3 regions of the Brenneria sp. L4-2C genome follow, and region 2 is predicted to be linked to each of the others. Evidence: predicted binding sites of a transcription regulator. Region 2 holds the regulator's gene; each other region holds the start of a gene.
The links. Region 2 encodes Fur, which represses iron uptake genes when iron is present. Its sites were predicted from a motif close to ATAATAATGAGAACNACTATCAA; they were not measured.
Positions count from the first base shown of each region.

Region 1: the regulator Fur is predicted to act here: its motif matches at 5,713-5,735, upstream of ABRZ26_RS18925 (Nramp family divalent metal transporter).
Region 3: the regulator Fur is predicted to act here: its motif matches at 731-753, upstream of ABRZ26_RS13140 (TonB-dependent siderophore receptor).

Region 1 covers NZ_JBEIAC010000016.1:24,083-31,103, reverse strand. The annotation lists gene lerK (L-erythrulose kinase) at 1-337, opposite strand, end outside; gene ABRZ26_RS18945 (MFS transporter) at 339-1,703, opposite strand; gene rpiB (ribose 5-phosphate isomerase B) at 2,145-2,603, shown strand; gene tal (transaldolase) at 2,636-3,586, shown strand; gene nudK (GDP-mannose pyrophosphatase NudK) at 3,737-4,315, opposite strand; gene ABRZ26_RS18925 (Nramp family divalent metal transporter) at 4,436-5,674, opposite strand; gene grpE (nucleotide exchange factor GrpE) at 5,943-6,521, opposite strand; gene nadK (NAD(+) kinase) at 6,652-7,021, shown strand, end outside.
Region 2 covers NZ_JBEIAC010000003.1:5,946-12,966, forward strand. The annotation lists gene fldA (flavodoxin FldA) at 241-768, shown strand; gene fur (ferric iron uptake transcriptional regulator) at 1,104-1,553, shown strand; gene glnS (glutamine--tRNA ligase) at 1,678-3,336, opposite strand; gene nagE (N-acetylglucosamine-specific PTS transporter subunit IIBC) at 3,508-4,995, opposite strand; gene nagB (glucosamine-6-phosphate deaminase) at 5,315-6,115, shown strand; gene nagA (N-acetylglucosamine-6-phosphate deacetylase) at 6,219-7,021, shown strand, end outside.
Region 3 covers NZ_JBEIAC010000008.1:7,868-14,888, reverse strand. The annotation lists gene ABRZ26_RS13145 (helix-turn-helix transcriptional regulator) at 1-610, opposite strand, end outside; gene ABRZ26_RS13140 (TonB-dependent siderophore receptor) at 930-3,191, shown strand; gene ABRZ26_RS13135 (alpha/beta hydrolase) at 3,318-4,181, shown strand; gene ABRZ26_RS13130 (methyl-accepting chemotaxis protein) at 4,231-5,850, opposite strand; gene acnB (bifunctional aconitate hydratase 2/2-methylisocitrate dehydratase) at 6,275-7,021, shown strand, end outside.

The DNA of each region.
Region 1 (7,021 bases), on a different contig from region 2:
CAAAATGCAGAACATCTCCCGCGTAGTTGCCGAATGTCAGCAGTACGCCGCCGCCATTGTGCGCAGCTCTGGCGACAGAACAGATCTGCTGTGCGGAAGGCGAGGCAAACAAATTGCCCATTGCCGCGCCGTGCGCCAGCCCCTGGCCGACCAGCCCGGCGAACGCCGGATAATGGCCGGAACCGCCGCCCACCACAATGGCGACCCCACCTTCACGACTGCGCGTACTTCTCACCACGCCGCCGGGAACCTGACGTACCTTGCCGGCATGCGCGGCGACAAAGCCTTCGACTAATTCCCGGGCAAACGCGGAAGGTTGGTTGAACAAATAAGTCATATCAATGCTCCTGTGTTGCGGATACGGCTTTGGATTGCCGATCCGAACGGCTGAGCAGGACAATTAACACGGCTGAAAGCAGCATCAGGCCGCCGACGATCATCATCGGAATAATGTAGGTTCCGGTGAGGCCACGCACCATACCTGTTATGTATCCCGCGGAGAAACCGGCGATATTGCCAATGGTGTTAATCAATGCGATAGCGGCGGCGGCCGACGCCCCCGTCAGGAACTGAGTCGGCAGCGTCCAGAAGTTGGGCAAGGCGGCAAAAATGGAACAGGCGGTCACCGTAATCACGGCTATCGTCGCCGTCGGCGACTCCATAAACAGCGCCAGAGGAATACTGACCGCGCCGGTCAGCGCCGGAATGGCGATGTGCCATGAACGACAGCCGCGTCGAGTGGCGTCACGCGACCAGAAATACATGACGATGGCGGCAGGCAGATACGGCACGGCGGTAATCAGCCCTTTTTCCATGACATTAAACGTCGTTCCGAACTGCTGTTGGAAACCGGCGATAATGGTTGGCAGGAAGAACGCCAGCGCATACAGGCCATAAATGAAACCGAAGTAAATCAGACACAACACCCATACGCGTTTGTTAAACATCACGGTCATGACGCCAGGGTGCTTGCTGTGGTTTTTCGTGGCGTGTTCGCTCTCCAGCTCGCCCACCAGCCAGCGTTTCTCGTCATCATTCAACCATTTTGCTTCTGCCGGGCGATCGGCCAGATAGAACCAGGTAATAATGCCGACGACAATTGCCGGTATTGATACGCCGAGAAACATCACGCGCCAGCCGGAAAGCCCGAATAAGCCATGCTGATCGATAAGCCAGGCGGCCAGCGGCGCGCCCAGCACCACCGTCAGCGGTTGAGCCAGATAAAACAGCGCCAGGATTTTGCTGCGGTAGCGGGCTGGAACCCACATACTGAGGAACAGAATCGCGCCGGGGAAAAAACCGGCTTCCGCAATCCCCAGTAAAAATCGCAGCGTATACAGTCCTTCGACGCTGCTGACCCAGGTAAACAGCAGCGAAACAATCCCCCAGGTCACCATGATGCGCGATAACCACTTGCGGGCGCCGAAACGGTGCAGCGCCAGATTGCTGGGTACTTCAAGCAGAATATAGCCAATGAAAAAAATGCCGGAAGCCAGTCCGAACTGCGCAACGGTCAGCGACAGATCGGTATTCATACCATTAGGGCCAGCGAAAGATATCGCTGTGCGATCGAGAAAATTAATGAAGAACATCAACCCGACGAAAGGCACCAGACGCAGGGAAATCTTGCGAATGGTCGATTTTTCTACAGAAGACGGGATTGAAGACTGTTCTGCGGTTTCAGTAACAGAGATCTTACTCATACGGACTCCTCACGACCGATAGTCACACCATTCCGTAACTCCGCCTCTACGCCAGGCTGTTCCTGAGCAACGCCGTAATACTTGATCATTGGGTACCCGGTGCGACCTTCTCTCTTTTTTGTCTTTTTTATCTCGTGCATGCAGGTCTGACACATTGTGATCTCCTCAAAAAGGTTTAGATCATTAACACATTCAATGAACATATGAACAATAGCTTTACCACGATCTTTTGCCTATAGCTGACGTTTAAAAAGTGTGAGCATGATCCAGATATGTATCAAAAAGGTAAAAAAGCCGCTAAAACTCATCCTTCTGGACAAAAAATGCTCTTTTAAAGAATGTTTATACCTGTAATCAATAAAACAAATATTCATCAATTGAACATTTGATCATGGCGGTATATGTTTATAGCCGGTACATTTCAAAAGGCAGGAGGTAGACATGCTCTCGATTGCGATAGGTGCGGACAGTGCCGCAATTGATCTGAAAAACACGATTGTTGATTACTTGCAGCAACAGGGATTACAGGTAACCGACTATAGTTACGATCCGACCGGCGATAATCCGATCTACCCGGATATTGCCTACACGCTGGCGCACGCGATTAAAGACGGTAAACATGCGCGAGGGATCCTGCTGTGCGGCACCGGGATCGGCATGAGTATTGTCGCCAATAAAGTGACCGGTATCCGTGCGGCACAGTGCCACGATACCTATTCAGCCCAACGCGCGCGAAAAAGCAACGATGCGCAGATTATTGCGCTCGGCGCGCGGGTCATCGGCCCTGAGCTGGCAAAAGAGATCGTCTCCGTGTGGCTGACATCCGAGTTTGAAGGCGGCGGATCCGCCCCCAAAGTCGAGAAAATAAGCTATTACGAAAATCAGGAAAACGATCGGTGAGCCTTTCCCACTTCGATGCAAGGAACTCAGCCATGAACCAGTTAGACGCCCTTAAACAGTTCACCGTGGTGGTCGCCGACAGCGGCGATATCGAGGCCATACGCCAGTTCGCGCCGCAGGACGCCACCACCAACCCATCCTTGATCCTGAAAGCCGCGCCGCTACCTCAGTATCAATCCCTGTTCGACGATGCGCTTACCTATGCCCGCCAACAAGGCGGCGGTAAAGCGACTCAGCTCATTAATGCCTGCGACAGGCTGGCGATCAACATCGGCGCTGAAATACTGCAAACTATTCCGGGGCGGATTTCCACGGAAGTGGATGCCCGGCTCTCTTTCGATCGCGGTATGTGCGTAGCGAAAGCCCGTAAGCTGATTGGGATGTATCAGGAAAAAGAGATTCCCCGTTCACGTATTTTGATCAAGCTTGCTGCGACCTGGGAGGGAATCCGCGCGGCTGAAGAACTGGAAAGTGAAGGCATCAACTGTAATTTGACGCTGCTGTTCTCTTTCGCTCAGGCCCGCGCCTGTGCTGAAGCCGGTGTCTACCTGATATCGCCGTTTGTCGGCCGAATTTATGACTGGTATCAGGCTAAACAGCCTGCCGACGATTATCAGGTCGAGCAGGATCCCGGCGTTGAATCGGTTCGCAATATTTATGATTACTATAAGCGCTACCGCTACTCAACCGTGATTATGGGAGCAAGCTTCCGCAAGGTAGAGCAGGTTCTGGCGCTGGCGGGCTGCGATCGACTGACCATTGCCCCGCCGCTGCTGGCGCAATTAAAAAATAGCACCGAGCGGGTGGAGCGCCGACTCACGCCGTCAACGGAAGCGTTTCACCACCCGGCGGCCTTATCCGAACCCGAATTTCGCTGGGAGCATAATCAGGATCCGATGGCAGTGGATAAATTGGCGGAGGGGATCCGTCTGTTCGCCGCCGATCAGCAAAAGCTGGAAAACCTGCTGGCGGCCAGACTGTAATTTTTCGCCGCCGGCAATCCGCACCCAAACCGGCGGATGACAGAGCCGGACGCATTCGGGTAACGCGTTCGACTCATCGTTGTTGAACCGCATTCAATAAATACGCGCTTAACCAGCCGGACAAGCGCACGTAAAGGACGGATTACGACGTCATTTCGCAAACCATCCCCGAATATAGGCGTGTTGCAGCAGCATAATGGTTTTCGCGTCTTTAATGCGGCCGTCATTTATCATGTCCATGGCCTGCGTGAAGGGCAATTCCAGCACTTCGATATCTTCGTCCTCGACACCGCCGCCCGTGTTGTTATGGTCGGCATCGCTATACTCGGCGGCGAAAAAATGCAGCCGCTCCGTCACCCCGCCGGGCGACATATAGGCATCAAACAGTTTCTCCACCTGACCGACCGCATAACCGGTTTCTTCTATCGCCTCGTTGCGCACGCAGGCTTCCGGCGAGTGATTGTCCAGCATGCCTGCGCAAGCCTCCAGCAGCATGCCGCTTTCATTGCCATTCAGGTAGGTTGGGATACGAAACTGCCGGGTCAGGATAACGGTACCCTTGCGCCGGTTATACAGCAGGATGGTCGCGCCGTCCCCCCGGTCGTAAACCTCGCGGATCTGACGGACGACGCCGCCATTCTTTCTTTTTAAATCAAAAACATATTTATGCAGAATAAACCAATGATCGGACAATAGTTTTTTTTCAATGATATTGATAGGCGACGACATCACAGCCCCCAAATAAAACGTCGTTTGCGACGGCACCAGGAAGGATAACGGGCGGCAAGGCCCGTTACAAAAAATTCAATGCCCGATGATAAAGCGGGATCCGGCGGAATGCACGTAGTGTCACCATCCCAACGCCGTGCTGACGAGCAGGTAAACATTAAGCGCCACCACAACGAAAACTATCGCTTTTCCGACATTCTGTATTAACCGGCTGTTTACCATCTCTCCCATCAACGCCCGGTTGCCGGTGAAGGACAGTAAGGGGATCAGCGCCAGCGCGATACCAAAGCTCAGGATAACCTGACTGAATACCAGCACCTGGGTGGGATCCATGCCCAGCAAAATAACAATGAATGAGGGCAGCATGGTGACGCTCCGCCGTACCCACAGCGGAATATGGAAATGGACGAACCCCTGCATCACCACCTGTCCGGCCAGCGTGCCGACCACGGTCGAGGAGAGTCCCGCCGCCACCAGACTCAGGCCGAAAATCGTCGCTGCGGCCTGGCCCAGCAGCGGCTCCAGCGTCAGATAGGCCCGATCCAGATCGGCGATATTCTGATTGCCGCTGAAATGGAAGGCCGCGGCGGCGGTCGCCATCATGGCCAGATTGACAAACCCGGCGATGGTCATGGCCACGGCGACGTCGACTTTCGTGGCGGAATAGCGTTCGGCGCGGGAGTGTCCCCCCGCGCGCTGCGTCAGAGATGAGTGCAGATAAATCACGTGAGGCATGATGGTTGCGCCCAGCACGCCGGCCGCCAGAAACACCGCATCCGACGTCGGCAGGCTGGGAATGGCGAGTCCGCGGGTCAGTGCGGCTAATTCAGGCTGAGAGAAAACCAGTTCGACGATATAAGCGGCGGCGACAAACAACAACAATCCGCCGATCACCATCTCCAGCGGCTTCTGCCCGCGCCGTTGCAGCATCAAAATCAAAAAGGTGGCGATGCCGGTGAGAATCGCCCCTTCAAGCAGGGAGACGCCCAACAGCAGTTTGAAACCGATGGCGGCGCCGATAAATTCAGCCAGATCGGTCGCCATCGCGATAACCTCGGCCTGAACCCAGTAGGCCCAAACCACGGGGCGTGGAAAACGATCGCGGATCAGTTCCGCCAGATTTTTTCCGGTGGCTATCCCCAGCTTGGCCGACAACAGTTGGATCAACATCGCCATGACATTGGCCCATACCACAACCCATAACAGGGTGTAGCCGTAGGCGGCGCCGGATTGAATATTGGTTGCGAAGTTACCAGGATCGATGTACCCGATCGCCGCGATAAACGCCGGCCCCATCAAAGAAAGTTTAACTTTTCTTGATGTACGGCGTGCTGATTCGGCGACTCGACTGCTCGACATAGTATAACCCTTCTAACGCTATTGTTTTTATCACCTTCACATAAATGATAATGATTATCAAGCGCATTTAAAATGGCAATAACGATTCTTCTGATAGATAAATATGATGGTCCAACAAGAGGATAAAAAACACGCCTTTAATAAAAAAACCTTAACAAAATATAAACAAAAACCCCACGCCGAGGCATGGGGTCAGAGTGTAACGCAAGGTCTCAGGCCGCAGGAAACAACAGATATCCCGGTCTGCGACGTGAAAGATGAAAGGTAATCAGGCTTTCGCTTTAGAGACCGCCACCATCGCCGGACGCAGCAGGCGTCCATTCAGCGTGTAGCCCTTCTGCATCACCATCATGACGTGATTGGGTTCGTGATCGGCGGATTCCAGCATGGTCATGGCCTGATGGACATCCGGATTAAAGGGAACATTCACGTCCTCAATGACTTCAATGCCAAACTTATGCACGGCATCAAGCAGTGATTTCAGCGTCAGTTCGATACCTTCAACCATCGGCGCCAACGCTTCGTTGGATTTATCCGCCAAATCCAGCGCACGTTCAAGATTGTCGATCACCGGCAGCATTTCGCTGGCGAATTTTTCCACCGCGAATTTATGCGCCTTCTCAACATCGATTTCCGCACGGCGGCGGATATTATCGGCTTCGGCGCGGGCGCGCAGCACGTTATCACGTTCACGCTGTTGCAACTCGCTCAACTGCGCTTCCAGTTCGGCGATACGCGCATCGCGTGGGTCGGTTGCATCTGCTGCGCCTTGCGCCTGTTGCCCTTTTGCCGCGTCCGTTTGATCCAAGACTTGCTCGTCAGGCGTGTTCTGTTCTTTACTACTCATGAAATTCTCCGCGTTTTAGCATTAATCCCGCTAGTTGCTTATTATGGGGATCAAAACCGGGGATTCAAGGGAATCAGTCACATATTGATTTCCCCGCTACTGGCTCATTACGCCGAGGATAACGACAGCAATGAATAAACCGTTTAAATGTATTGGCATAGTCGGCCATCCGCGCCATCCTACCGCGCTGGCGACCCACGAAATGCTCTATCATTGGCTGACCAGTATAGGTTATACGGTGTTGATTGAGCAGCAGATCGCCCTCGATCTGAATCTGAAAGGCGCGCAAAGCGGCAGTCTGGCCGAGATTGGTCAGAAAGCCGATCTCGCCGTGGTGGTGGGCGGCGACGGCAATATGCTGGGGGCCGCCCGGGTACTATCGCGTTACGACATTCAGGTTATCGGCGTTAACCGCGGCAACCTCGGCTTTCTGACCGATCTGGATCCCGACCACGCCCAACAGCAACTTTCCGATGTATTAAGCGGTCAGTATCTGAGCG
Region 2 (7,021 bases):
TCTATTCTTTGAACAACCTCATAACTTTTGCTAAACATAAATTTTTTTGATCCATTCGCCGCGCCGCTAAAAATAACAACATCAATCAGACCGTGGACAAACTTATCTGAGAAATCAGAACGGTGATTTACTTATCCTTACCGATACGAGTTTCTCATGCAGGGCGTGTCTGTTATTATTAGCCGATAAATGGGTAAGACACTGCACCATATCATTAAGAATCAAGAGGTTATTCAATCCATGGCACTCATAGGAATTTTCTTTGGCAGTGATACTGGCAATACCGAGAACATTGCCAAGACCATCCAACAGCAGCTGGGAACCGACGTTGCCGAAGTTCATGACATCGCCAAAAGCAGTAAAGAAGATCTTGAAGCTTTTGATATTTTACTGTTGGGTATCCCTACCTGGTACTACGGGGAAGCGCAATGCGACTGGGATGACTTTTTCCCTACGCTGGAAGAAATCGACTTTACCGGCAAACTGGTTGCCCTGTTTGGCTGCGGCGACCAGGAAGACTACGCGGAGTACTTCTGCGACGCGATGGGCACCATCCGCGATATTATTGAACCTCGCGGCGCAACCATCGTTGGCCATTGGCCGACGGAAGGCTATTACTTTGAAGCGTCCAAAGGGCTGGCGGATGATAACCACTTCATCGGTTTGGCTATCGACGAAGATCGTCAGCCTGAACTGACCAGCGAGCGCGTCACCGCGTGGGTGAAACAGATCAGCGAAGAGTTGAACCTGAAAGAGCTGGTTGACTAAGACGGACCTCCGGCTCTGACCTCCCTCCCCCGTCAGAGCCGGAACGATCGATAGGAAAGGCCTTTCATAAAGATTGATACATTTTTTTAACTTCCCTCCATAAGTATGTACAATACCCGCATCGGTCTTGTGCATTCAGCTGGCGTCTCTCATTAACCAACAATAGATTGCATGATACATCTGTAGAATGTGTGGGAATAATTTTGTTAACATTCCATTGTTTTCATTTTGAATGCACGGTTCTATAATTGGGACGCTATTACATTTTTTGAGCCGACCGATGTCATAGGCTAAATAGCCTCCATTGATTAAGTAAGCAACAGGACTAAATCCGCATGACTGACAATAACACCGCATTAAAGAAGGCCGGCCTGAAAGTCACTCTTCCAAGGCTGAAAATTCTGGAAGTGTTGCAGGATCCAGAGTGCCATCACGTCAGTGCGGAAGATTTATATAAAAAACTGATTGATATGGGTGAAGAGATTGGTTTGGCGACCGTCTATCGCGTACTGAATCAGTTTGATGATGCTGGTATTGTAACCCGCCATAATTTTGAAGGCGGTAAATCGGTTTTCGAACTGACGCAGCAGCATCATCATGACCATCTGATTTGCCTGGATTGTGGCAAAGTCATTGAGTTCCGTGATGAATATATTGAAGCACGCCAACGCGAAATCGCGGAAAGACACAGCATCAAGCTGACCAACCACAGTTTGTATCTGTATGGCCATTGCAGTGAAGGGGATTGCCGTGAAGACGACACCCTGCACGATGCAAAAAGATAAATCGACCGCACAAAAAATTTAACGTCGCATGCGACGGCCCGTCGGTAACGGGCTATCCCGCCCGTTATAAAATAAAACCGCCGAGGCGGTTTTATTTTTATTCCATTCCAGGCAAAACCCCGGATTATCCCACCCAGGTATCGCGCAAGCCGACGGTGCGGTTAAACACCAGATGCTCTGGACTGGAGTAAACCCGATCGGCGCAGAAATACCCCTCGCGTTCAAACTGGTACGCTTTTTCCGCTTCAGCCTGCGCCATGCCCGCCTCGACAAAGCCGTGAGTCACTTTCAGCGATTCCGGATTGATGGTTGACAGAAAATCCTCCGCCGCGCCGGGATTGGCCACGCTGAACAAACGATCGTACAGACGGAATTCCGCCGGTAAGCCATGCGCTACGGACACCCAGTGGATCACGCCTTTTACCTTGCGCCCGTCAGCCGGATCTTTACTTAAGGTATCCGGATCGTAGCTACAGTAGATGGTCGTAATATTGCCCTGCTCGTCCGTATCGATATGTTCCGCTTTAATCACGTAGGCATTACGCAGACGAACTTCTTTGCCTAACACCAAACGCTTGTATTGCTTATTGGCCGACTCGCGGAAATCCGCGCGATCGATGTACACCTCGCGGCTAAACGCCACCTGCCGGGTACCCATTTCCGGTTTATTCGGATGGTTCGGCATGGTAACCCACTCTTCATGGCCTTCCGGCAGGTTTTCAATCACCACTTTTACCGGATCGAGCACCGCCATGGCGCGCGGCGCGTTTTCATTCAGGTCGTCGCGCACGCAGGCTTCCAGCGCCGCCATTTCGACGTTGTTATCCTGCTTGGTGACCCCGATGCGGTAACAGAATTCACGAATAGACGCGGCGCTGTAGCCACGGCGACGCAAACCGGAAATGGTCGGCATACGCGGATCGTCCCATCCTTCAACAATCTTTTCCGTCACCAGCAGGTTCAGCTTGCGCTTGGACATGATGGCGAATTCAAGGTTAAGACGAGAAAACTCATACTGACGCGGATGGCAAGGTATCGAGATGTTATCCAGCACCCAGTCATATAAACGACGGTTATCCTGGAACTCCAACGTACATAGCGAGTGGGTGACGCCTTCCAGCGCATCGGAAATGCAGTGGGTGAAATCATACATCGGGTAGATGCACCACTTGTTGCCCGTCTGATGGTGTTCGGCAAACTTGATGCGGTACAGAACCGGATCGCGCATCACGATAAACGACGATGCCATATCGATTTTAGCGCGCAGACACGCGGTTCCTTCGGCAAAGCCGCCGCTGCGCATTTTTTCGAACAGCGCCAGGTTTTCCTCCACGCTGCGATCGCGGTACGGGCTATTTTTACCGGGCGATGTCAGCGTACCGCGATATTCGCGGATCTGTTCCGGCGTCAGTTCATCGACATACGCCAGTCCTTTGCTGATCAGTTCAACCGCATATTGATGCAGTTGATCGAAATAATCGGAGGAATAGCGAACGTCGCCGCTCCATGAGAACCCCAGCCAGTTAACATCGCGTTTGATCGACTCAACGAATTCAATATCTTCTTTTACCGGGTTGGTATCGTCAAAACGCAGGTTGCATTTGCCCTGGTAATCCTGGGCAATCCCGAAATTCAGGCAGATAGACTTCGCATGCCCGATATGCAGATAGCCATTGGGCTCCGGCGGAAAACGCGTCTGAATATGGTCATGCTTACCGGATGCCAGGTCTTCATCAATAATCTGACGGATAAAGTTGGTTGGGCGGGCTTCAGCCTCACTCATTCTTGATTCCTCAATGCTAAAACGACATATAACCGCCAATGATCCAACAAGCTAAGCCGGGAAACAACCGTTAGTTTCATAAAAAACAAAAACGGGATGAGATAGCGACCTCATCCCGCAAATTTACTTTATACCGCGTTATTCAGAAACGGTGAAAAGCGCGTATCGGCATTATTCTTCGCTGGCGTTCTTCAATGCGGACGCAATCGACTCAGCCTGCGTGCCGACCACGATCTGCACGCTCTGTTTATTCAGACGAATCACGCCGGCGGCGCCGAGTCGCTTGGCCAATCCGTCATCCACCAAAGCGGAATCCACCACGCTCAAACGCAGTCGGGTGATGCAGGAATCAATGCCGACCAGATTCTCTTTACCGCCGATAGCCTGTAAATAACCGCGGCCCAGCGTCTGCGTCTTGCCGGATGCAGACGCCGCGACGCTCACATCGTAGCCGTCGGCTTCGCTGCCGCTCACCGACGCTTCACGCCCCGGCGTCATTAAATTGAAGCGCGTAATGGTAAAGCGGAACACCACATAATAAATAACGAAAAATACCAAGCCCATTGGTATCAGCATATACCACTGCGTTGCCAGCGGGTTACGGGATGACAGCACCATATCCACCAGTCCGGCGCTGAAACCGAAACCGGCAATCCAATGCAGGCTGGCCGCGATAAATGCCGAAATACCGGTCATCACCGCATGCAGGAAAAATAACACCGGCGCCACAAACATGAAGGAGAATTCCAGCGGCTCGGTAATGCCGGTGAAAAACGCAGCGAACGAGGCGGCCAGCATAATCCCGCCGATCTTGCCTTTATTCTCGGGACGAGCGCAGTGATAAATCGCCAATGCCGCGCCCGGCAAGCCGAACATCATGATGGGGAAGAACCCGGCCTGATAGCGGCCGGTCACGCCGACCACGGCTTTACCGGCGTCGATCGCCTGCTGCCCGGCAAGGAAGTTGGGAATGTCGTTAATGCCCGCCACATCAAACCAGAACACCGAGTTGAGCGCATGATGCAGGCCCACCGGCAGCAACATGCGGTTAAAAAACGCGTAAACGCCGGCGCCGACCGAACCTAACTGTTGAATATATTCGCCGAAAGAGACCAGCGAGCTATAAATAACCGGCCAGACATACATCAGGATGAATGCCACCAGAATCATCAGAAACGAGGTGATAATGGGTACCAAACGACGCCCGCTGAAGAACGACAGCGCTTTCGGCAGTTCGACCTGACTGAAACGGTTATACAACTCGGCGGAGATGATCCCCACCAGGATACCCACGAACTGATTTTTGATGTAGCCGAATGCGGCAGGCACCTGCTCGACCGGGATTTTCTTGATCATGGCAATCGCATCCGGCGAACACAGCGTCGTCAGAACCAGGTAACCGACAAAGCCCGCCAGCGCGGCCGCGCCATCCTTATCTTTCGACAAACCATAGGCGATGCCGATCGCAAACAGGACATCCATATTGCCGATAATGGCGGCACCGGACTTAATACACAACGCCGCCAACGCATTTCCACTCCCCCAGCCGACCGGGTCAATCCAGTAGCCGACGCCCATCAGGATCGCGGCAGCGGGCAACGTCGCGACAGGCACCATCAACGCCCGACCAACTTTTTGTAAATAGCCAAGAATACTCACGTTTCCTCTCTTTCTCTCGGTGGGCGAAAACCGCCCGTTAGACCTGCTCACTGCCAGATAAACGACAACACGTAATCTCAGCGCGAAGTGTATGCAAAATATTTCGCCACGCAAATTAACCAAAGACATTATGTGATTAAACTCACTAAAAAATCACATACAAAAAGGTTATACTTAAATAAATAGCCAACTTATTTCAAGATAAAAAAAAACAGGCTACACTGATCGCCAGGTTAACCTCAAACGCTGAAAAACCGTCGGTGACGCAATTCAGCCGAATATTATGCCGCCATTAATGGCGCAAACCAGGAGAGCACTGATGAGACTCATCCCCCTGACCACCCCGGTTGAAGTTGGCAAATGGGCGGCCCGTTATATCACCCAGAGAATCAACGCGTTCAATCCCAGCGCCAGCCGCCCTTTTGTGCTGGGTCTTCCCACCGGCAGTTCGCCGCTGGAAGCCTATAAAGCGCTGGTGGAAATGCATAAAGCCGGACAAGTGAGCTTTAAACACGTCGTCACGTTCAATATGGACGAGTATGTCGGCCTGCCCGAAGACCACCCGGAAAGCTACCACAGTTTCATGCATCACAATTTTTTCGACCACGTTGATATTCCCAGGGAAAACATTAACCTGTTGAACGGGAACGCCGAGGACATTCCCGCCGAATGCCGCCGCTACGAAGAGAAGATCAAGTCTTACGGCAAAATTCACCTGTTCATGGGGGGAGTCGGCAACGACGGGCATATCGCGTTCAATGAGCCGGCCTCTTCTCTGACTTCCCGTACCCGGATCAAAACCCTGACGGAAGAGACGCGCATCGCCAACTCGCGTTTCTTTAACGGCGACGTCGATCTGGTGCCGAAATACGCGCTGACCGTCGGCGTCGGCACGCTGCTGGATGCCGAAGAGGTGATGATCCTGGTCAGCGGACGCAACAAGGCGCTGGCATTACAGGCGGCGGTAGAAGGAAATGTGAACCATATGTGGACCATCAGTTGCCTGCAACTTCACGCTAAAGCCGTGATGGTGTGCGACGAAGCGTCGACCATGGAACTCAAAGTCAAAACGGTGAAATATTTCCGTGAGTTAGAAACGGAAAACATGAAAAACCTTTAGCCTAAAGGCGCCGCACGCCGGTAGAGCGAGGCCGCGACGTGTCTGGCGACAGCGCAAGCCGACACATCCAAACAAAGAGCAAGGGTATAGCGAGGAATTGATAATGTACGCCTTAACAAATGGCCGAATTTATACTGGCCACCAGGTACTTGATAACCATGCCGTTATTATTGCCGAGGGTTTGATTGATACCGTTTGTCCCGTTAGCGAACTTCCCGACGGGCTGGAAAAATACGACCTCAATGGTGCATTGCTCGCGCCCGGATTTATCGATCTACAGTTAAACGGCTGCGGCGGCGTGCAGTTTAACGACTCGCTGGAATCCATCTCCGTTCAGACGCTGGAAATCATGCAGCAAGCCAACCAGAAATCCGGCTGCACCAGCTTTCTGCCGACGCTTATCACCTGTAGCGATGAATTCATGAAACACGGCGTGGAAGTGATGCGCGCCTATCTGGCGCAACACAAAAACCAGGCGCTGGGTTTGCACCTTGAAGGCCCCTGGTTGAACGCGCTCAAAAAAGGGACGCATAATGCGGACTTTATTCGTCAGCCGACGCAGGAACTGGTGAATTTCCTGTGTGAGAATGCGGATGTCGTCAGTAAAATCACCCTCGCGCCGGAAAAAGTCTCCCCGGCGGTAATCCGCCAGTTGACTGAAGCCGGTATTGTGGTTTCCGCCGGTCACTCCAATGCCACCTGGGTCGAAGCCAAAAAGGGCTTCGCCGCCGGCATTCGTTTCGCCACCCACCTGTTTAACGCCATGCCCTATGTAGCCGGCCGCGAGCCCGGTCTGGTCGGCGCCGTCTATGACGCGCCCGAAATCTATTGCGGCATCATTGCCGACGGCTTCCACGTGGACTGGGCCAACATCCGTAACAGTAAGCGGATCAAAGGAGAGAAACT
Region 3 (7,021 bases), on a different contig from region 2:
AGGCTTCGATAATCAGCATCATGCACTGACTTTCCAGATACAGGCGTTGCAGCGGCGTATGGCAGGGGCCGGCGTTGAGGATCTGCCAGGCAATGGCCAGCGCCTGACGCGACGGCGTCCATAAATGGGTGGCGAGATGGGTTTGCGTGAAGTCATAAATGGTCTGCCAGTCGTTGACCGTATCCAGCAGGTTGCCATACAGCCATTCGCGGCTGAAGGTGAGGGAAACGGTGCGCTCGTATTCATCCCGCTTACCGTTGCGGCTAAATTGCGTGGGTTCGGTCAGCGAAATCAGCGACGCGGGCTGGTGATTGCCCAGATGCAGCAATTTTTCGTTATAGGTAATATGCGCGACGCCGTTTACCACGATAGCCAGTTTGATCGCGCCGTTCAGCACGCTCTGGGTTTTCATGTTGTGCAGGTTGATCACATCCGCCGTATGCAAAATCAGATCGCGGTTCAGCCGTATCACGTCGAAATTGCCGAACAGTACCGGCGTATCGTCAATCAACCTCGGTCCAAGCAGGCGATAATCATTCGTCACCAGGCTGGACTGCTGGACGATGTGATTCTTATAAATCGATTTCGATGACGGTACGTGATTTTGCATGATCCCCCCTCATATTCTCTGGTTATCGTCCGCCATTTTGCCGCTTGCGCAAAACAATTCGCCGTTTGCACAAAACCCGTGCCAAAAAACAAATGTAACAATGACTGACCAAAATTGGTAATGCAAATACTTCTCAGTAGCATTTTTCGTTGATGGTCAGCACGCGGCGGGCGGGTAATCCTGTCCGCTCGCTCAATGATAAGGCAGCCTTTTCTCCACAAAGCATGGAGGCCCGTTTTACGGTGATAAATGAAGCTTGCCTGCGCCATTCAACATCCGCCGTCTTTCCAATTATGATTCTACAGGGCGATTTTAGATGATGAGATTACCACCACGTCACTACCTGGCGACGCTTATCGGCTTGAGCTGTTCGACAACGCCGTTCATGACATGGGCCGATACGGCCGCTACCCAGCAAACCCAGCAGGAGACCGCATCGGACGCTGACGACACCATCGTGGTCACTGCCGCGGAGCAGACCCGTCAGGCTCCGGGCGTGTCGGTGATCACCGCGCAAGATATCGCCAGGCGTCCGCCGGCCAACGATCTGTCGGAACTGATCCGCACCATGCCGGGGGTGAACCTTACCGGGAACTCCACCAGCGGACAGCGCGGGAACAATCGCCAGATCGATATTCGCGGCATGGGGCCGGAAAATACGTTGATTCTGGTGGACGGCAAACCGGTTTCCAGCCGCAATGCGGTGCGCTATGGCTGGCGCGGCGAACGCGATACGCGCGGCGACACCAACTGGGTGCCGGCCGATATGGTGGAGCGCATCGAGGTGCTGCGCGGCCCGGCGGCGGCGCGCTACGGCAACGGCGCCGCGGGCGGGGTGGTCAATATCATCACCAAACAGCCGACGCAGGAGCTGCACGGCAGTTGGAATACCTATCTGAACGCGCCGCAGCATAAGTCGGAAGGCGCCACCAAACGCACCGATTTCAGCCTGATGGGCGGCCTGACCGATAATCTGAGCTTCCGTTTGTTCGGCAATCTGAATAAAACCCAGGCCGATGCCAGAGATATCAATGAAGGGCATCAGTCCGAGCGCACCGGCAATCAGATCAATTCTCTGCCCGCCGGTCGGGAAGGGGTGCGTAATAAAGACATTAACGGCCTGCTGCGCTGGGATATCACCAAACGGCAGTCGCTGGAGTTTGAAGCGGGCGTCAGCCGTCAGGGCAATATCTATGCGGGCGATAGCCAAAATACCAATAGCAATGCCAATGTTCTCAGCAATTACGGCAAAGAAACCAATCGCATGTACCGGCAGAACTTTGCGATTACGCACCGCGGCTATTGGGACAGCGGCGTCAGTTCAATGTCATATCTGCAATATGAACGCACCCACAATACCCGTATTCTGGAAGGATTAGCCGGCGGTACAGAAGGGATCTTCTCGTCGCCTGATGCGTTTAATACCATCAAGTTGAATAGTTTTACTGCGCATAATGAGGTCAATATTCCGTTTAATGCGCTATTCGATCAGGTGGCGACCATCGGCATCGAGTGGAACGAGCAGAAAATGAAGGATCCGGTGTCGAATACGCAGACCACCACTGAAGCCGGCAGCATTGGTTCGCTGAGCAGCAGCGGGCGCAGCGACAAGACATCCGCCCGTCTGGCGTCGGCGTTTGTAGAGGACAATATCCAACTGACGCCAAGCACGGCGCTGACGCCGGCGCTGCGTCTCGATCACCATAGCTCGGCGGGCACCAACTGGAGTCCGTCATTGAACCTGTCTCAGGAACTGGGAGAGGATTACACCCTGAAGCTGGGTATCGCCCGGGCTTACAAGGCGCCGAACCTGTATCAGACCAACCCTAACTATATCCTCTACAGCCGCGGCCAGGGGTGTTACGGCGGCAGCTCACAGAGCTGTTACCTGCTCGGTAATGAAGATTTGAAAGCGGAAACCAGTCTGAATAAAGAGATTGGTCTGGAGTTCCACCGCAACGGCTTGACGGCGGGCATTACCTATTTCCACAATGATTACCGCAATAAGATTGAGTCCGGCTTGTCGCCGATTGGTCAGGCCGTCGGAGGAAGCAATCCCGCTTACGCCAATGCCAATATTTTCCAATGGGGAAATATCCCGAAAGCGGTGGTGCAGGGGCTGGAAGGTAGCCTGAACGTTCCGGTAACGGAGAGCATCAACTGGCGTAACAATCTGACGTGGATGCTGGAATCGAAAAATAAAACCACCGGCGATTATCTCTCCATCACGCCGGAGTTTACTCTGAACTCATCGGTTGAATGGCAGGCGACGGAACAGCTTTCCTTCCTGGCGGATGTCACCTGGTATGGTCGGCAGAAACCTAAAAAGTATGACTATAACGGCAACCGGGTGACCGGCAGCGCCAGTGATGAACTCAGTCCATATGCGTTATTCGGTCTGAGCACCACCTATGAATTTAATAAATATGTGAGCGTAACAGGCGGCGTGGACAATCTGCTGGACAAGCGCCAGTTCCGCGCCGGCAACGCGCAGGGGGTGAATAATATCGCCGGCGCGGGCGCAGCCACCTATAACGAACCGGGCAGAACCTTTTTCGTTAGTCTGAACACGCGCTTCTAAGCGACGCCGGGCGACCAGCGCCAGGGGAATCACATGATCGTTTCCGGTGCGGGTATTCCACACCGGATTTTTTATTTGGCAGCGCGGTCGTCGGCATAAATAATAAGAAGAAATAAGGGAGGATGGGTGTACCAGCTACGCAATACTCGTGATGAAATATTCGATTCGGCGGCATGCGGGCGCTATCGCGTGCTCTCTTTTTGCCCTGCAAGCGCGCCGCCGCCGCAGGGATGGCCGGTAATCTACCTGCTGGACGGCGCCCGCTATTTCCCCGTCGCCGTGTCGCTGATGGATGCGCTGGCCGGCCCGCGCTGCGGCATGACGCCGGGGATTATCGTCGCGTTGGATTATGAAGGGCCGACCCGACGCGAACGGGACTATCGTCCCGCCGTCGCACGCATCGTGCCGGAGGCAAACCCGGCGGGCGGTTATTATCCGTCCGGCATGGCGGGCGATGCGGCAGGGTTCCGTCGCTTTATGCAGGCGGAGTTAAAACCTTTTATCGCCGCCGGCTATGCCGTCGACAGCCGGCGCGAAGCCCTGTTCGGCCATTCCTACGGCGGTTTGTTTACCGTCGATACGCTGTTTGCCGCGCCAAACGCATTTCAGCATTTTTATGCCTCCAGCCCGTCCGTCTGGTGGAATGGCGGCTATCTTATGCAGCAGGTCGAACCCTTTCTGGCAACCAGTGCATTACAAAGGATGCGGCCGATCAGTCTGGCGCTGTCGGTGGGAGAATATGAACAGTCTCTGGAGCGCTGGGAGTTGGGTTTGCCGGACGCTCAGCGTCAGGCGTTGCGTCAGCATCGTCATCAGCGGCGGATGGTCGACGGGATCCGGGAACTGGCCTGGACGTTGCAAAAACGTTCGCCCAATTTACGCGTAACGCTGGATATCTATCCGCAACAGTCGCATCAATCCGCGCCCTTGTTCGCGTTACAGCATGCGCTGCGTACCCATTTTCAACAGGATTTGCCCGCGGGCGAATAATGCCCGGCCGCAAGACCGGCGATTATCGCCCGAGCATGACGCCCTGCGCTCAGGATACCGTCGCCGCCAGTTGCGGCACCGCCTGCGCGTTTGATTTTACCTCGCCGTGCGTTTGCTGCTGCTCCAGTTGGAAAATGGCGACGGCCTGCATTAACTGGCGCGCCTGTTCTTCCAGCGAGGCGGCCGCGGCGGCCGATTGTTCCACCAGCGAGGCGTTCTGTTGCGTCACGCCGTCCATTTCCGTCACCGCCTGACTGACCTGACTGATGCCCTGGCTCTGTTCGTCCGAGGCGGCGGCGATCTCCGCCATCAGATCGTTCACCTGTTTGATGGAGGTAATCACGTCATCCATCACGTTGCCGGTGCGCGCCACCTGTTTGGCGCCCGCATCCACGCGCTCGACGGATTCCGCAATCAGCCCTTCAATTTCTTTCGCCGCCTGAGCGCTTTTCTGCGCCAGATTACGCACTTCGCCGGCCACCACGGCGAATCCGCGCCCCTGCTCGCCGGCGCGCGCGGCTTCGACGGCGGCGTTCAGCGCCAGAATATTGGTCTGGAAGGCGATGCTGTTGATCATACCGGTGATTTCGTTGATTTTACGCGAGCTGGTGGCGATGCTGCCCATGATCTCGCCGAGTTCGCGCCCCATTTCCCAGCTCTGCTTCGCCACCGAGGTAGCTTTCTCCGCCAGCCCGGTAGCCTGATGCACATTGTCGGTATTATGTTTTACCGTGGTACCCAATTGTTCCATGCTGGCGGCGGTTTCCTGCAACGCGGCGGCCTGCTGTTCGGTGCGAGAAGAGAGGTCGTTGTTGCCTGCGCTGATCTCCGCCGCGCCCTGATAAATGGAATCCGCGCTGTTGCGAATGGTGGTCACCGTGATTTTCAGGCTCTCCTGCATGTCGCGCAGATAGGGGATTAACTGTCCGGCATCATTACGGCCGAAGTCTTCCAGCGCATGATCCAATTTTCCCTCAGCCAACGTGCGGAAATGATCCCGGATGCGCACCAGAGGCTTGACGATAAAGCCCGTCAGGTAGCGATCGGTCAGCAGCAGAATGACGACGCCCGCGATCATCGCCGCAATCAGGATCTTTTTACACCAGTCGACCAGCGTATAGACGTGTTGTACGGTGGCGTTATCCGAGGCGATAGTCTGATAGTTGCCCGCCGCGGCGATAAACGCTTCGTTCAATGCTTGAAAATCGTCGCGGAACAACCGTCGGTATTCGGCGAATCTTTTCTCCAGCAGGGCGGTCATCATCGGCTGTAGACCCTGATCGATCAGTTTGCCCCATGAGGAGACGACCTCATCGACGATGAGCCGATCGATGTTGGTATGAGCCTGACCTTTGAATTTTTCGAGATTCTCCTGACTGCTTTTCAGCGCGGTATCGGCCGATGTCACGGTGGCGTCGATATCATCCAGTTTGCCGCTTTGCATCAGCGTCATCGCCCGGTTAATGCGGATCACCGAGCGCAGCGCCTGATCGGTGCCGTTCGTCAGGGTATTTAAGGACGCCACCTGCGTATTGCCGAGCGTCAGGTAATGGGTAGCCTGATTAAGCGATGACAGCGTAAACCACGATACGCCGCCCCACAGCAGTAGAAAAAGACTGAGAATAACCAACAAAACCTTTCTGATCGTAACATTCCGTAAAAAGGACATATGCACTCCCAAGCGTTGATATCAACCTGCCCATTAGGAAACTATCGGCAAGCGGGCGAATAGTTTGCATATTGATTTATTATGGCGTTCAGGTCGTTATTCCCTGCATACCGCTCATTGCCGCCGCGCGGGACGGCTTCAGCCGCGGCTTGATAGCGCCATAATTTATGGTCGATTTTACCGCTAACATGTTAATCTTCGGACGTTGGTCGTTATCGGATCCGCGTGATATCCGGCGGCTAAAATTAATGTAATGTTGCGATTGTGTTAATTAATTAACATTCAATTCAAATTCTGATATGCTGACAAGGCTGAACCGGGCGCTCTCTTACCTTACATCCCGTGCCGGAATACCGGCATGAACATTAGAATCTGGGACAAGAGCACCGGGCATAATGAAGACAATGAGAGCGAGGAGAAAGTCGTGCTAGAAGAATATCGTAAGCACGTGGCCGAGCGGGCTGCACAGGGAATTGTTCCCAAGCCGTTGGACGCCGTACAGATGGCGGCGCTGGTTGAGTCATTAAAACATCCGCCGGCCGGCGAAGAGGACGTTTTACTGGATCTGCTGATTAATCGTGTTCCCCCCGGCGTTGATGAAGCGGCATACGTTAAAGCCGGCTTTCTGGCCGCCATTGCCAAAGGCGAAGCCTCTTCCCCGTTGATCGATCCTGAAAAAGCCGTTGAACTGCTCGGCACCATGCAGGGCGGTTATAATATTCATCCCCTGATTGATGCGCTGGACAGCGACGCGCTGGCGCCGATTGCCGCGAAAGCGCTGTCGCACACGCTGCTGATGTTTGACAACTTCTATGACGTGGAAGAAAAGGCCAAAGCCGGCAACGCCTATGCGAAGCAGGTGATTCAGTCCTGGGCCGACGCCGAGTGGTTCCTTTCCCGTCCCGCCCTGGCGGAAAAAATTACCGTTACCGTCTTCAAGGTGACCGGCGAAACCAACACCGATGACCTGTCGCCGGCGCCGGATGCCTGGTCGCGCCCGGATATTCCGCTGCACGCGCTGGCGATGCTGAAAAACGCCCGCGAAGGCATCGAACCCGATCAGCCTGGCGTGGTCGGCCCGATCAAACAGATTGAAGCGCTGAATAAGAAAGGCTTCCCGCTGGCCTATGTCGGCGACGTGGTCGGCACCGGTTCTTCCCGTAAATCCGCC